One region of the Mesorhizobium sp. M0478 genome, then DNA from elsewhere that is predicted to be linked to it. Evidence: predicted binding sites of a transcription regulator. Region 1 holds the regulator's gene; each other region holds the start of a gene.
The links. Region 1 encodes LexA, which represses DNA repair genes until DNA is damaged. Its sites were predicted from a motif close to TGTTCNNNNTGTGTTCNG; they were not measured.
Positions count from the first base shown of each region.

Region 1 (3,763 bases):
GACGGCGAAATCGGCATTGGCACGGTCAAGTTCGACCGGCAAGGCGCCGGCCGTGTGGCAGAGATCCCAGATGATCAGCGCGCCGGCGTCATGTGCCTTGCGCGTCAGCGCCGCCATGTCGCGCAACTGGCCGGATTTGTAGTTGACGTGGTTGACCAGGATGACGGCAACGCTGTCGTCGATCAGCTCCTCGATTGCGGCCGCGTCGACGCCCTCCAGCCGCAGCCGCGTTCCCGGCCGGGTCGAGGCGACGCCTTCGGCCATGTAGAGGTCGGTCGGGAAACTGTCGCCCTCGGCAACGATGACCGACCGATCCGGCCGCATGCCGAGCGCTGCGTGCAGCAGCTTGTAGATGTTGATCGAGGTTGTGTCGCAGACCACCGTCTGCCCATCAGCCGCGCCGATCAGTCGCCCGAGCTGATCTCCGAGTTCCACCGGCATGTTGAACCAGCCGGCGGTGTTCCAGGCGCGAATGAGGTCGTGCGCCCATTCCTGCGTGGCGGCCTGCTGCAGTTCGCTGAAGACGACCGCTGACGCGGCGCCCAGGGAATTGCCGTCGAGATAAATCACGCCTTGCGGCAAGACAAAGCGTTCGCGCATGGAGCGCAGCGGATCGGCGGCATCCATTGCTTCGATTGTAGCGAGATCGGGTGTCGTGCTCATGATCCGGCGCCCCTCCATGGACAAACGCGCGCGGCGGAGCCTGCCGCCCAAACATGCCGGCGATCTTGAGTGGTCGCCCTTGAACTGTCAAACATTATATATAATTCACCCATTGAAAGGCTTTGATATATAATGATCCGCCGAGCGTTTATGTCTGATGGATCACGATGCTGGATGACGAGCAGACCTCGAGGACGGAAGCGGCCTATCGCCTGCTCAGGCGCGATATTCTTGCGACCCGGCTGGCGCCTGCCGCGCCGTTGAAGCTGAGCACGCTGCGCAACACCTACGGCATCGGCTGGACGCCGTTGCGCGAGGCGCTGTCGCGGCTGGAGGCGGAACGGCTTGTGACCGCCATCAGCAACCGCGGGTTTGCGGTCGCTCCCGTCTCTCGGGCGGAGCTCGAGGATTTGGCGCGTGCGCGGCTGGTGGTCGAACTGCCCCTGCTGGTGGAATCGATCGAGGAGGGCGATCGTGAGTGGGAAGACGCGGTCGTTGCCGCCCACTATCGTCTCTCACGGTGCGGGTCTGTTCTCGACGATCCATCGGATGATGCGGTCGACGCGTGGTACGAAAAACACGATGCCTTCCATGCGGCGCTGCTCAGTGCCGCGACATCCAGCTGGCTGCTGCGCTTCAATGCGACGATTTCCGACCAATTGCATCGCCATCACCGCTTTCTGGGTCTGGCCCCGACGCTGCGCGCCGCCGCCGGCCGCACGGATGGCCACCGGAAGGCCGTGGCGGCCCTGCGCGACGCCGTGGCGATCGAACACCATACCGCCCTGATGGAAGCGGCCCTCGATCGCGACGTCGAACGTGCGAAAACTCTGATGACCGCTCACATCGGCTACACGCTGCAGGTCTATGCCCAGAGTGAACCCGGCGCGGATGCTGCGCAGCCCCGTCCGAAAAGGAAGCGGCGATCGTAGCCGACGACGCAGGGCACTTTGTCTTCGTTTCACCCCGTTGCCGGCCAACGACTACGAGCGCCGCTCGCGGTGCCGAACGTCACGCTGAACAAAACGTCAACACATTCATTAAACTTTAAAAGGTTGCGGAACACAACTGGAACAGATAGTGTTTGTTCTGGGTTTGTTTTTTCTGATTCTGGTTTCAGAACCCTTGGGGGCCGCGATGCTGACGCGCAAACAACATGAGCTTCTGATGTTCATCCATGAACGCCTGAAGGAGAGCGGAATCCCGCCGTCCTTCGACGAGATGAAGGAAGCGCTCGACCTCGCCTCCAAGTCCGGCATCCACCGCCTGATCACGGCGCTTGAGGAGCGCGGTTTCATTCGCCGGCTGCCGAACCGGGCGCGCGCGCTGGAAGTGCTGCGGCTGCCCGACTCGATCGCACCAGGCCTCAATGCGGCGAGGAAGTTTTCGCCGAGCGTCATTCAGGGCAGTCTTGGTCAAACCGGCCAAGGGCAAGGCGGCCAAGGACAAGGCGCGTTGGGCCAAGGCGGTCTCGGCCGCCAGATCAAGCCGGGCTCGCCGTCGCGTTCGATGTCGGCCGGCAATGACGATGCCGTTTCCGCGATTTCAATCCCGGTTATGGGACGCATCGCCGCCGGCGTGCCGATCGACGCCATCCAGCATCAGACCCATTCGATCTCGGTGCCGCCCGATATGATCATGGGCGGCGAACACTACGCGCTCGAGGTCAAGGGCGATTCGATGATCGAGGCCGGCATTTTCGATGGCGACACGGTCATCATCCGCAATGCCGACACAGCCAGCCCCGGCGAGATCGTGGTGGCGTTGGTCGACGATGAGGAAGCGACCCTGAAACGCTTCCGCCGCAAGGGCGCCTCGATCGCCCTGGAAGCCGCCAACCCGGCCTACGAGACCCGCATTTTTGGACCGGACAGGGTGAAGGTGCAGGGCAAGCTTGTCGGATTGATCCGGCGCTACTGAGCCGGCTTGGGTTTGTACTTTTCACGCTGGTTGTAAGGCGGCAGGCCGCGCGCTTCGCGGGAGAAGCGGCGTTGCTCGTGCCAGGGGCGATACGGCTTGTCGACGGCGAAGCGGATGGTTGGCGCTGCAGCTGCCGATTGCGGATCGAAGAAGACGGCGGCGCTGCCGTCGCGGGCCAGCTGTTTCTTCGTCACGACCAGCACCAGCGGGTCGCGGCACGGATTGTAGGCGGTGGCGTCATCGATGACGATCAGGCTCGCGAAGGCACAGGCCGGCCGCGCCGTCTTGCGGTCTTTCGCAAGCGCTACAATGGCTCCGGAAGGGTGCCGGGCGATACAGAGATCGCCGGTGCAATAGAAGGGCGAGCCGGGCGGCAGATCGAGCGGATCGAGATCGAACCGCGTATCTGTTGACTCGAAAATCTCAGGTGGGATAATGGTTTCGGCCCGCAGCGCCCGTTTCCAATTGTCCGTGGTGAATTCGTTGGAGCGTTCGCGGTTGAGGGCGAGTTCGCCGCCACCGATCGGCATGGCCACCAGATGCGCATCCTCGGATATGAGCACGTCGGGCGTAAGCACCTGCGGCACCGTCAACAGGCCGGCCAGCGCGAAAGGCACGGCCGCCAACCTGAGCCAGGTGGTGGCCATGGTGGCGATGACGAGGGCGACCGCCACCAACAGCACCGAGCGGATGGAGATCAGCCCGACGGCGTCGACCGGCGAGCGCTCGGAAATCCAGGCCGATATAGCGATCATCGCCATCAGACCCTTGCCCATCACATAGAGGAACGGCCCGTCGGCGCCGAACGGCATCGCCAGTGCGCTGAGCACGGCAAAAGGCATGACGATCAACGAAACAATCGGCATCACGGCCAGATTGGCGATCAGGCTGAGCGGCGACACACGCTGAAAATGCCAGATGGCGAACAGCAAGGTTGCACTGCCGGCGATGATCGAGGTCATGGCGAGGCCGCCCATGGCCAGCGCGAATTTTCGCGACAGGAAGCCGACGAAGGAGCGCTTTGCCGGCGGCGTTCTCACCTTGTCGGCGCGGTAATCGGCCCAGCCGGCATAGGCGCCGACAAGGGCGGCGGTGGCGGCAAACGACATCTGGAAGCTGGGACCGACCACCTCGTGCGGCGACACCAGGATGACGGCAATGGCGGAGATCGCCAGATTGC
Region 1 is NZ_JAMYRH010000012.1:16,814-20,576, reverse strand. Features, by position in the region: gene kynU (kynureninase) at 1-663, opposite strand, end outside; gene NKI64_RS24405 (GntR family transcriptional regulator) at 831-1,595, shown strand; gene lexA (transcriptional repressor LexA) at 1,801-2,583, shown strand; gene NKI64_RS24395 (ComEC/Rec2 family competence protein) at 2,577-3,763, opposite strand, start outside.

Region 2 (3,763 bases), on a different contig from region 1:
CCCACGGTACCCCGATCAATAAATAATAATGTCGGGTCAGCTTCGGTGTCGACATGCAGGTAGCCGCTCATTTTCGGCATCGATCGCGGGTCGTTCAGGTGGAATACGGGATGACCGCCCGCAAGCAGGTTGCCGGCCGTATCTATCACCACCTCATCGGAGCTCGACATTGCCGCGATACGGGTTTGGCTGAGATGCGCTCTCACATGGCATTCTATGAAGTCAGGATGCCAAGCATCGTCACCGTCAAGAAAGGAGATCAGGGGCCCGGCTGTCGCGTCAAGCCCGGTCATCATTGCTGTCAACTGCCCGCCATTTTGCAGTCGGGGCAGAAAGCGGAAACGACTGTCGCCAAGCTGGGACAGACACTCTTCAATCCTTCGGCGGGAACCGTCGGTCGAAAAATCATCGACCACCACGCATTCGAACGCAGTGTATGTCTGCGCCGCTACGGATCGGATCGCAGTGTCGATGAATGCCTCTTGATTGAAACAGCCTACGCAAACGGATACGGTTGGTAGCGCGATGTGAGAACCAGCTCCGCTTGGGACGATGTTTTCTTTCAAGAGGCGCTTCTCCGTACACCAGATTTGATCGCCTGAGATATTCCGTCGATCAAATGGCGGTGTTTCTTTGCCAAATTTCTCTCTATCGAAGCGAGTTTTTCTCCGCACTCAAGATCGCAATTGCCGCATGTTGACCCTACAGCACGGGTATCGCCCTCCTACCAAATTCGAGATTGTCAGAGCCATGCTGCGTCATGGCCACAACCTCAGAAAAGGGCACCCTTCCGCGAAGTCGCAACCTGCTCTTCAGGCCAGTTTGCTGTCGGACGATCCGTTCATATCCTATTCGGGAATGTCCGGTACGCCGCTCGGATTAGCAAGTCATATGCCTTTCCGTCCACGCAGCCACCGCGCCTGGTTTCTCATCTCGCCAACCTGGTCCATCGAAAACAGTGCTAGCGTCAAAACCATTCGGACCTATGCCGTTCTGCATAGACTCAAGAACCCCCGTCACTCGCTAATCTTCCTTTCCAACACTCAGCCAGAGGCTGATCTGTTGAACCAGTCCGGCGAGGCCGCCGTCCTGCACAACAAGACGTCAACAACCTCCGAACACATATTCAGGCCTCTCGATGACGTCCCTGTAGAATTTGATGCAATCTACAATGCGCAGCTGGCTCCGTGGAAGCGCCATGACTTGTCGCTTGGCATCCAGCGTTGCGCATTTGTCTTCTATCGAGATTCAAGCGGATCCTCCACGACGGAGTCGGAAAGAGCGCGAATAAATCGGCATAGGGAGCTCGCGCCGCATCACGTCTTTATCAACGAGTTTGACGGCACCGGCAAGCCTGTCCGATTGGCACCGGCTCAGGTGAACACGCATCTAAATCGTGCAGCCGTGGGAATCTGTCTCTCTCACCTGGAAGGACCAATGTTCGCAAGCACGGAATATCTTCTCGCGGGGCTTCCAGTGGTCACGACGCCGAACCATGGCGGCCGAGACCTTTATCTGGATGACGACTATTCGCTTACAGTTCCACCCGATCCTCGATCCATCGCGGAGGCTGTCTTAGCGCTGAAGGAGCGACGAATTCCCCGGGATTACATTCGTTCGCAAACTTTGAAACGAATCGAACGAGACCGCGGGCGGTTCATAGACCTTGTAAACGAGATTTTTCTGGAGAGCGGCTCTTCGCGCCGGATCGCCCTGCCTTGGCCTTTCAGATATCCTGTCATGGAGTGGCTTCCACCGCAGGTCGCGATCGATCGATCGCTTTCAGGTTCGGTCGATGCCTTCATCACCGTTTAGAAGCAACACCCTCAGATTGCCGAAGGGCCTAGTCGCCTTGTTAACGCGGTCGAGGAGGCGGAGCAGCCGTTCCATTTTGCTCAACCATCTTCCGTTTTTGCAACCGGCACAGCGCGCTGCAACCACCACGAATGCATGTTCCTGTAATGTTCTTGTCTTGGCCTGAAATCTATGGTTGTCTTGTCCTGACGTCGCTCGCGGTCTGAACCACAAGGCCGAGGCGAGCCGATATCCGGGGGCAGAGCAAGATGGTGGCGCGGGTTCGCACGGTTGCTTTCCAGGGCATCGAGGCCGTACCGGTCGATGTCCAGGTGATGATCGCGCCGGGCAAGGTCGGCATGCAGATCGTCGGGCTGGCCGACAAGGCGGTGGCCGAAAGCCGCGAGCGCGTGCAGGCGGCACTGCATGCGTCGGGGCTGTCGATGCCGTCGAAGAAGGTGACGGTCAACCTCGCTCCGGCCGATCTGCCCAAGGAAGGCAGCCATTACGATCTGCCGATCGCGCTCGGCCTGATGGCCGCCCTTGGCGCCATTCCGGGCGACATGCTGGCCTCCTATGTCGTGCTCGGAGAATTGTCGCTCGACGGCACCATTGCCACGGTCGCCGGTGCGCTGCCGGCGGCGATCGGCGCCAATGCCGAGGGAAAAGGCCTGATCTGCCCGTTCGGCTGCGGGCCGGAAGCGGCCTGGGCGGGCAAGGATTTCGACATATTGGCGCCGCGCAGCCTGATTGCCATCGCCAATCATTTTCGCGGCACGCAGGTGCTGTCGCGGCCCGAGCCCGGCATCCATGTCTCGGCCCGCGACCTGCCCGACCTTTCAGACATCAAGGGCCAGGAAAGCGCCAAGCGGGCGCTGGAAGTGGCGGCGGCCGGCGGCCACAATCTGTTGATGGTCGGGCCTCCCGGCTCGGGAAAATCGATGCTGGCGCAGAGGCTGCCTTCAATTCTGCCGCCACTGGCGCCCAAGGAACTTCTTGAAGTCTCGATGATCGCCTCGGTGGCCGGCGAGCTCGGCGAAGGCAAGCTCACCGACCGGCGGCCGTTCCGCGCCCCGCACCATTCGGCTTCGATGGCGGCAATGGTCGGCGGCGGCATCAGGGCGCGGCCGGGCGAAGTATCGCTTGCCCATAACGGCGTCCTGTTCCTCGACGAGTTTCCCGAATTCACGCCGCAGACCTTGGATGCGCTGCGCCAGCCACTGGAGACCGGCGACTGCATGATCGCGCGCGCCAACCACCGCGTCACCTATCCAGCGCGCATCCAGCTGGTGGCGGCGATGAACCCGTGCCGTTGCGGCATGGCCGGCGAGCCCGGCTATCGCTGCCTGCGCGGTGAGCGCTGCCGCACCGACTACCAGGCGCGCATTTCCGGCCCGCTGCTCGACCGCATCGATCTCAGGATCGAGGTACCGGCGGTCTCGGCCGCCGACCTGATCCGGCCCGACCGAGCGGAGAAAAGTGCCGCCGTTGCCCAGCGCGTGGCGCGCGCCCGCACCATCCAGCGCGAACGTTTCGAGCGGCTGGGCGTTACCAGCGCCACCACCAACGCCCATTGCTCGCCTTCTGTTATCGAGGACATCGCGATGCCGGATGCCGCCGGCCTGTCGCTGCTGAAAGACGCCAGCGAGAAACTCGGCTTTTCCGCGCGCGCCTATCACCGCGTGCTCAAAGTGGCGCGCACACTGGCTGACCTCGACGCCAGCGAAACCGTCGGCCGCATTCACCTGGCCGAGGCGATTTCCTACCGCATGATGTCGGAGCGGGTGGCGCAGGCGGCTTAACCCTCCCCCCTTGAGGGGAAGGTGACCGCGAAGCGGCCGGGTGGGGTCGCCGAAGAATGCTCGATCTTTTTTTTGAAGCCGAGCCGAGAAAGGGCCTCTGCGATGACATTGCTTGTAGTGTCGTCCGAAGGGAGTCGCCGCACTTCACGCAGGACCCCACCCGGCCC
Region 2 is NZ_JAMYRH010000008.1:182,783-186,545, reverse strand. Features, by position in the region: gene NKI64_RS20230 (glycosyltransferase family 2 protein) at 1-566, opposite strand, end outside; gene NKI64_RS20225 (glycosyltransferase) at 751-1,815, shown strand; gene NKI64_RS20220 (YifB family Mg chelatase-like AAA ATPase) at 2,064-3,596, shown strand.
Region 2: the regulator LexA is predicted to act here: its motif matches at 1,952-1,969, upstream of NKI64_RS20220 (YifB family Mg chelatase-like AAA ATPase).

Region 3 (3,763 bases), on a different contig from region 1:
CCGATGCGTCGATGAGGTTGCCGACTTGGCGGAAGTAGTCGTCAGTCGCTTCGATTAACGCCATCGCCTTTGCCGCAGCCCGCATCATCTCAGGGGTCGATTTGACGCTTGGTTTGTAGATTGTGTCGTGGGTGACTTCGCTGAAGGCATGCTGCAGCAGCGTGCGGACCTGGATCTCGCACGGAATGTCCAGCGGCATAGGGACGCCCTCGAAGACGACCCCCGCTTTTGCCCGAACCACGTAGTGGACCGACTGGTACCCGAACTCCCAAGGCTTGCGAGCTCGCTCCTCAGCGAAGTCCCGGGCCTTTTCCCAGAACCAGTATCTGTCGCCGGATTCGGTGATCGCCTTCTCGACGATGGGTATTTCGTCGGAAGTGAGCACGACGAAGCGGATGCCCACCTTGTCCTCGATGTCGTCATACGGACTTGCATAGCCCTTGCCGCGATAGAGAGCCTTCTGGATAAGCGACTTGCTCTCCTTCAGCCTATGCTTAACCGGAAGGCGCAAGAACAGGTCCGGCGCTTTCACCTGGGTCGAGAGCCCATCGATGACCGCGTGGATGATGAACCTGCCCCAGGCATCGTAGTATTGCTGCTCCGCCTCCCAGCGCCGCAGGATCTCGAACTCGGTCGTCATAGCTGTTCGGTGACTGGCCTGCGGACCGTGATCCTGGTCCAGCTTGCAGCCTCGCCTTGGGAAACATCGCCTGCCGGCACATCCTCGAATGTCACGGTGCCATTCCGTATCGCGTCCGGGGACGCAGAGAACTCGATGTCTGGACCGAACTTGTACTTCCGGCGCCGCAACCTTCCACCCATCTCGCTGATGTCCCGAACCACGGCTCTATTGGTCGGCAATTTCTTGGCTTCGAGGAACTTGTTAAACGGGTCGCGCAATTCGGGTGGCAGATACGTGTCGCCGAACTGTTGCGAGGTGAACGTGGGTGCCTGATCTACCTTGACGAAGGCGAACAGCGCGTCTCCCAGGTCCCTTCGGAGATCTCGGTCATTTACCAAGGTGCGAACGAATTCCTTCGTGAGGTCGAAGAACTTCGCGGTTTCGTATTTCCCGCTCTCAGGAAAGGCGCAGCCAAGAAAGCCGTCGTAGAAATATACGGCCGCGTTCTCTCGGCGGGCGGCGGTGATATTGCTGTCAAATACGAAGCATCGCCAATTTGTGCTCGCCGCGACAGCGGCATCTTCAGAGATGAACAGAGCAAGCTTGTAAAGTCTCGTGGCTGGCGTCAGGAAGATGTTCTCGAGGAATTCGGTCACAATTTTTGCCGCAGCCAGTCGGCGTTGAAAGCCGGACTGCATCTCCGCTTTAATCACCCCTAAGAAGGGCTTTCCGTCGCCACCGACTTTCCCATCGAAGACTAGAAGCATTCCACCGGGAATCCCTCGTGATTTCTGTGCGTCAGCGAGGGCATCGGCCATGTGATTGGAGACGCTGGGGAAGTCGGTGTCGGTTGCGAGAACAAGACGTCGAGCAGTCCCAACCACGCTCGCGCCATCGGTCTTCACTATCTGCATCTCTATGCTCTTGGACTGTGCGGAGAGCGCGTCAGTGATACGCATCCCAAAATGGCTGAGAGCCTTGGCATCCAGTACTTCGAGATCCTTGCCGTAGGATGGCGGCACTACATTGGGCCCGTCTTTCCTCTGGAATACCTCATGCATAACGACTCGGCCGATAGAAAGATTCTCTACAAGCAAAACTCGATCCCCTTCGAAGATATTGAAGAATATTATTCTGAGCGGGTTAAGGAAGGATATCAGATCAAAGCATGAACACAAGGGTCGCCGACGTAGGAGGGGTACGAAGGGCGGCCGCTACACGGCCGCCATTCGTTCAAGGGATCATAAAATGGGACAGGAAAAGCGAGTCTTCTTGATTAAGTAAACGCTAATGTATTTCGTCGATGCGGCAACGTTGCCGGCTGCTTTCGCAGAAGCCAGGGCGAGATTGTTCCGAAGAAAACAACGCGGGGAAATTGGTTCTCCTACGACGGCGATGCTTGTATGGTTTGTCTGTGGGAGGAACCATGAGCTACTGGAAAACAAAGCTGGCAGCCGCCAGCAACATCCGTCTTTACGCGCGCGGCGAAGGCTGGCGCTCGCATGACGACGTGAAGAGCGACAAGGGGGAAGTTGTAGATCGCGGCAGCAGCCGCGCTATCGAGGATCTGCTTACCTCTGCCCTGAACGCATCGAACCTTGTTCTGCTCACCGGTGCCGGATCGTCTTTTTGCGCGAGGAATGCAGCCCAGGGCGCAAAGCAAGCCCCAAGCATGCTCAATCTGTGGGACGGGGTCGTCACAGCGGCAACGCAGGAGACGGTCAACAAGATCGCCGCTCTTATGCCGAATGCCAAGGCGGTGGTTGCAGCGAAGAATATTGAGAAATTTCTATCCCACTGCAAAATTTATCTCGAACTCTTCGGCGTGGAAAAAGCGAAAGACGTTGCCGAATTTATCGGGCTTGCAGAAAAGACGATCGCCCTGAGCGTCGATTTCGTTGACGAGGCCACCGACCTGAGCGCCCATCAAGCGATCATCCGAAAAATCGCCCGGCGGGGCGTGCGCAAGCCGCGCACCCGCATATTCACGACCAACTATGATCTAGCCTTCGAGTACGCCGCTCGCGCGCTCCGTTTTACGATGATCGACGGCTTCTCCCACTCTTTGCCACAGGTCTATGATCGTGGTCATTTCGTCCACGACATCGTCAGGCGAGATGCCGGCAGGGATAGCCCGGATTACATCGAAAATGTTTTCCACCTTCACAAATTGCACGGCTCCATAGATTGGCGGCGCAAAGGTGCGGAGCTTGTCCGCTCCAGAAGCGATGACGACGGCCCGGCGGCGTTGATCTACCCACGCGACAGCAAATACCAGGAGGCGTTCGAAACGCCTTTTCTTGATATGATGGGAGCCTTGCAAAGCGCTTTGCGAGAGCCCGATACGGCCGTCATCATCTCCGGTTTCGGGTTCAATGACGATCATATAACCAAGCCCATACTTGCCGCTGTGGAGGCAAATATGAGCCTGCGCGTCATCGTCTGCGACCTTGCATACATCGCCGACGGCGAGCTCGAGACCAAAGCGCATATCCTACCGGCCGATACACTCGCACGTCCCGGTGCGAGCGCGTCTTTTGGAACTTTCAAGCGCCTCGTCGACATAGGTGATCAAAGGCTCTCACTTCTGAACGGCCGCTTTGACGATCTCGCGCAAGCCCTCCCCGATCTCGTTGCTCAGACCGAGCGAGAGCGGCATATGGAGCGCCTCAAGATCCTGAATAACCCGGCCGGGTCGTGATCATGCAAAGCCTTGTCGATCCCGATGGCTATGTCGGAACCATTACCGTTGTGGGTGCCTCGATTGCACAGGCCAATCTTCCGCAGGCGACGGCCCGCCCGGAACGACGCGCGCTCGCGCGAGGCGCTGTCGGTGACTTCGTTTTCATCGACTGCGAGAGCATCAAGCTTCTGGGGCGCATCATCGAAGTCAAGCTCCCGGACAATGAGCGGCTGAGCGTGGAACCCGCGATGGGAAGCCCGCCGGAACCTCATCCCGTCGGTCGAATTCAACTGCTCGCATCTGTCGATCAGAAAAACCAGAAGCTTGTTCGCGGCTTACGAGCGCATCCTCGCATTGGCGATGCCGTTTATCTCGCGCAACCAAAATTGTTCGGTGACCTCGCCGCTAACTCGCTTTCGGGAAGCGATCAGTTGTCGATCGATCTTGGCTTGCTAAGC
Region 3 is NZ_JAMYRH010000003.1:699,696-703,458, forward strand. Features, by position in the region: gene NKI64_RS11135 (GTP pyrophosphokinase) at 1-640, opposite strand, end outside; gene NKI64_RS11140 (nucleoid-associated protein) at 637-1,719, opposite strand; gene NKI64_RS11145 (SIR2 family protein) at 2,049-3,323, shown strand; gene NKI64_RS11150 (ATP-binding protein) at 3,326-3,763, shown strand, end outside.
Region 3: the regulator LexA is predicted to act here: its motif matches at 1,780-1,797, upstream of NKI64_RS11140 (nucleoid-associated protein).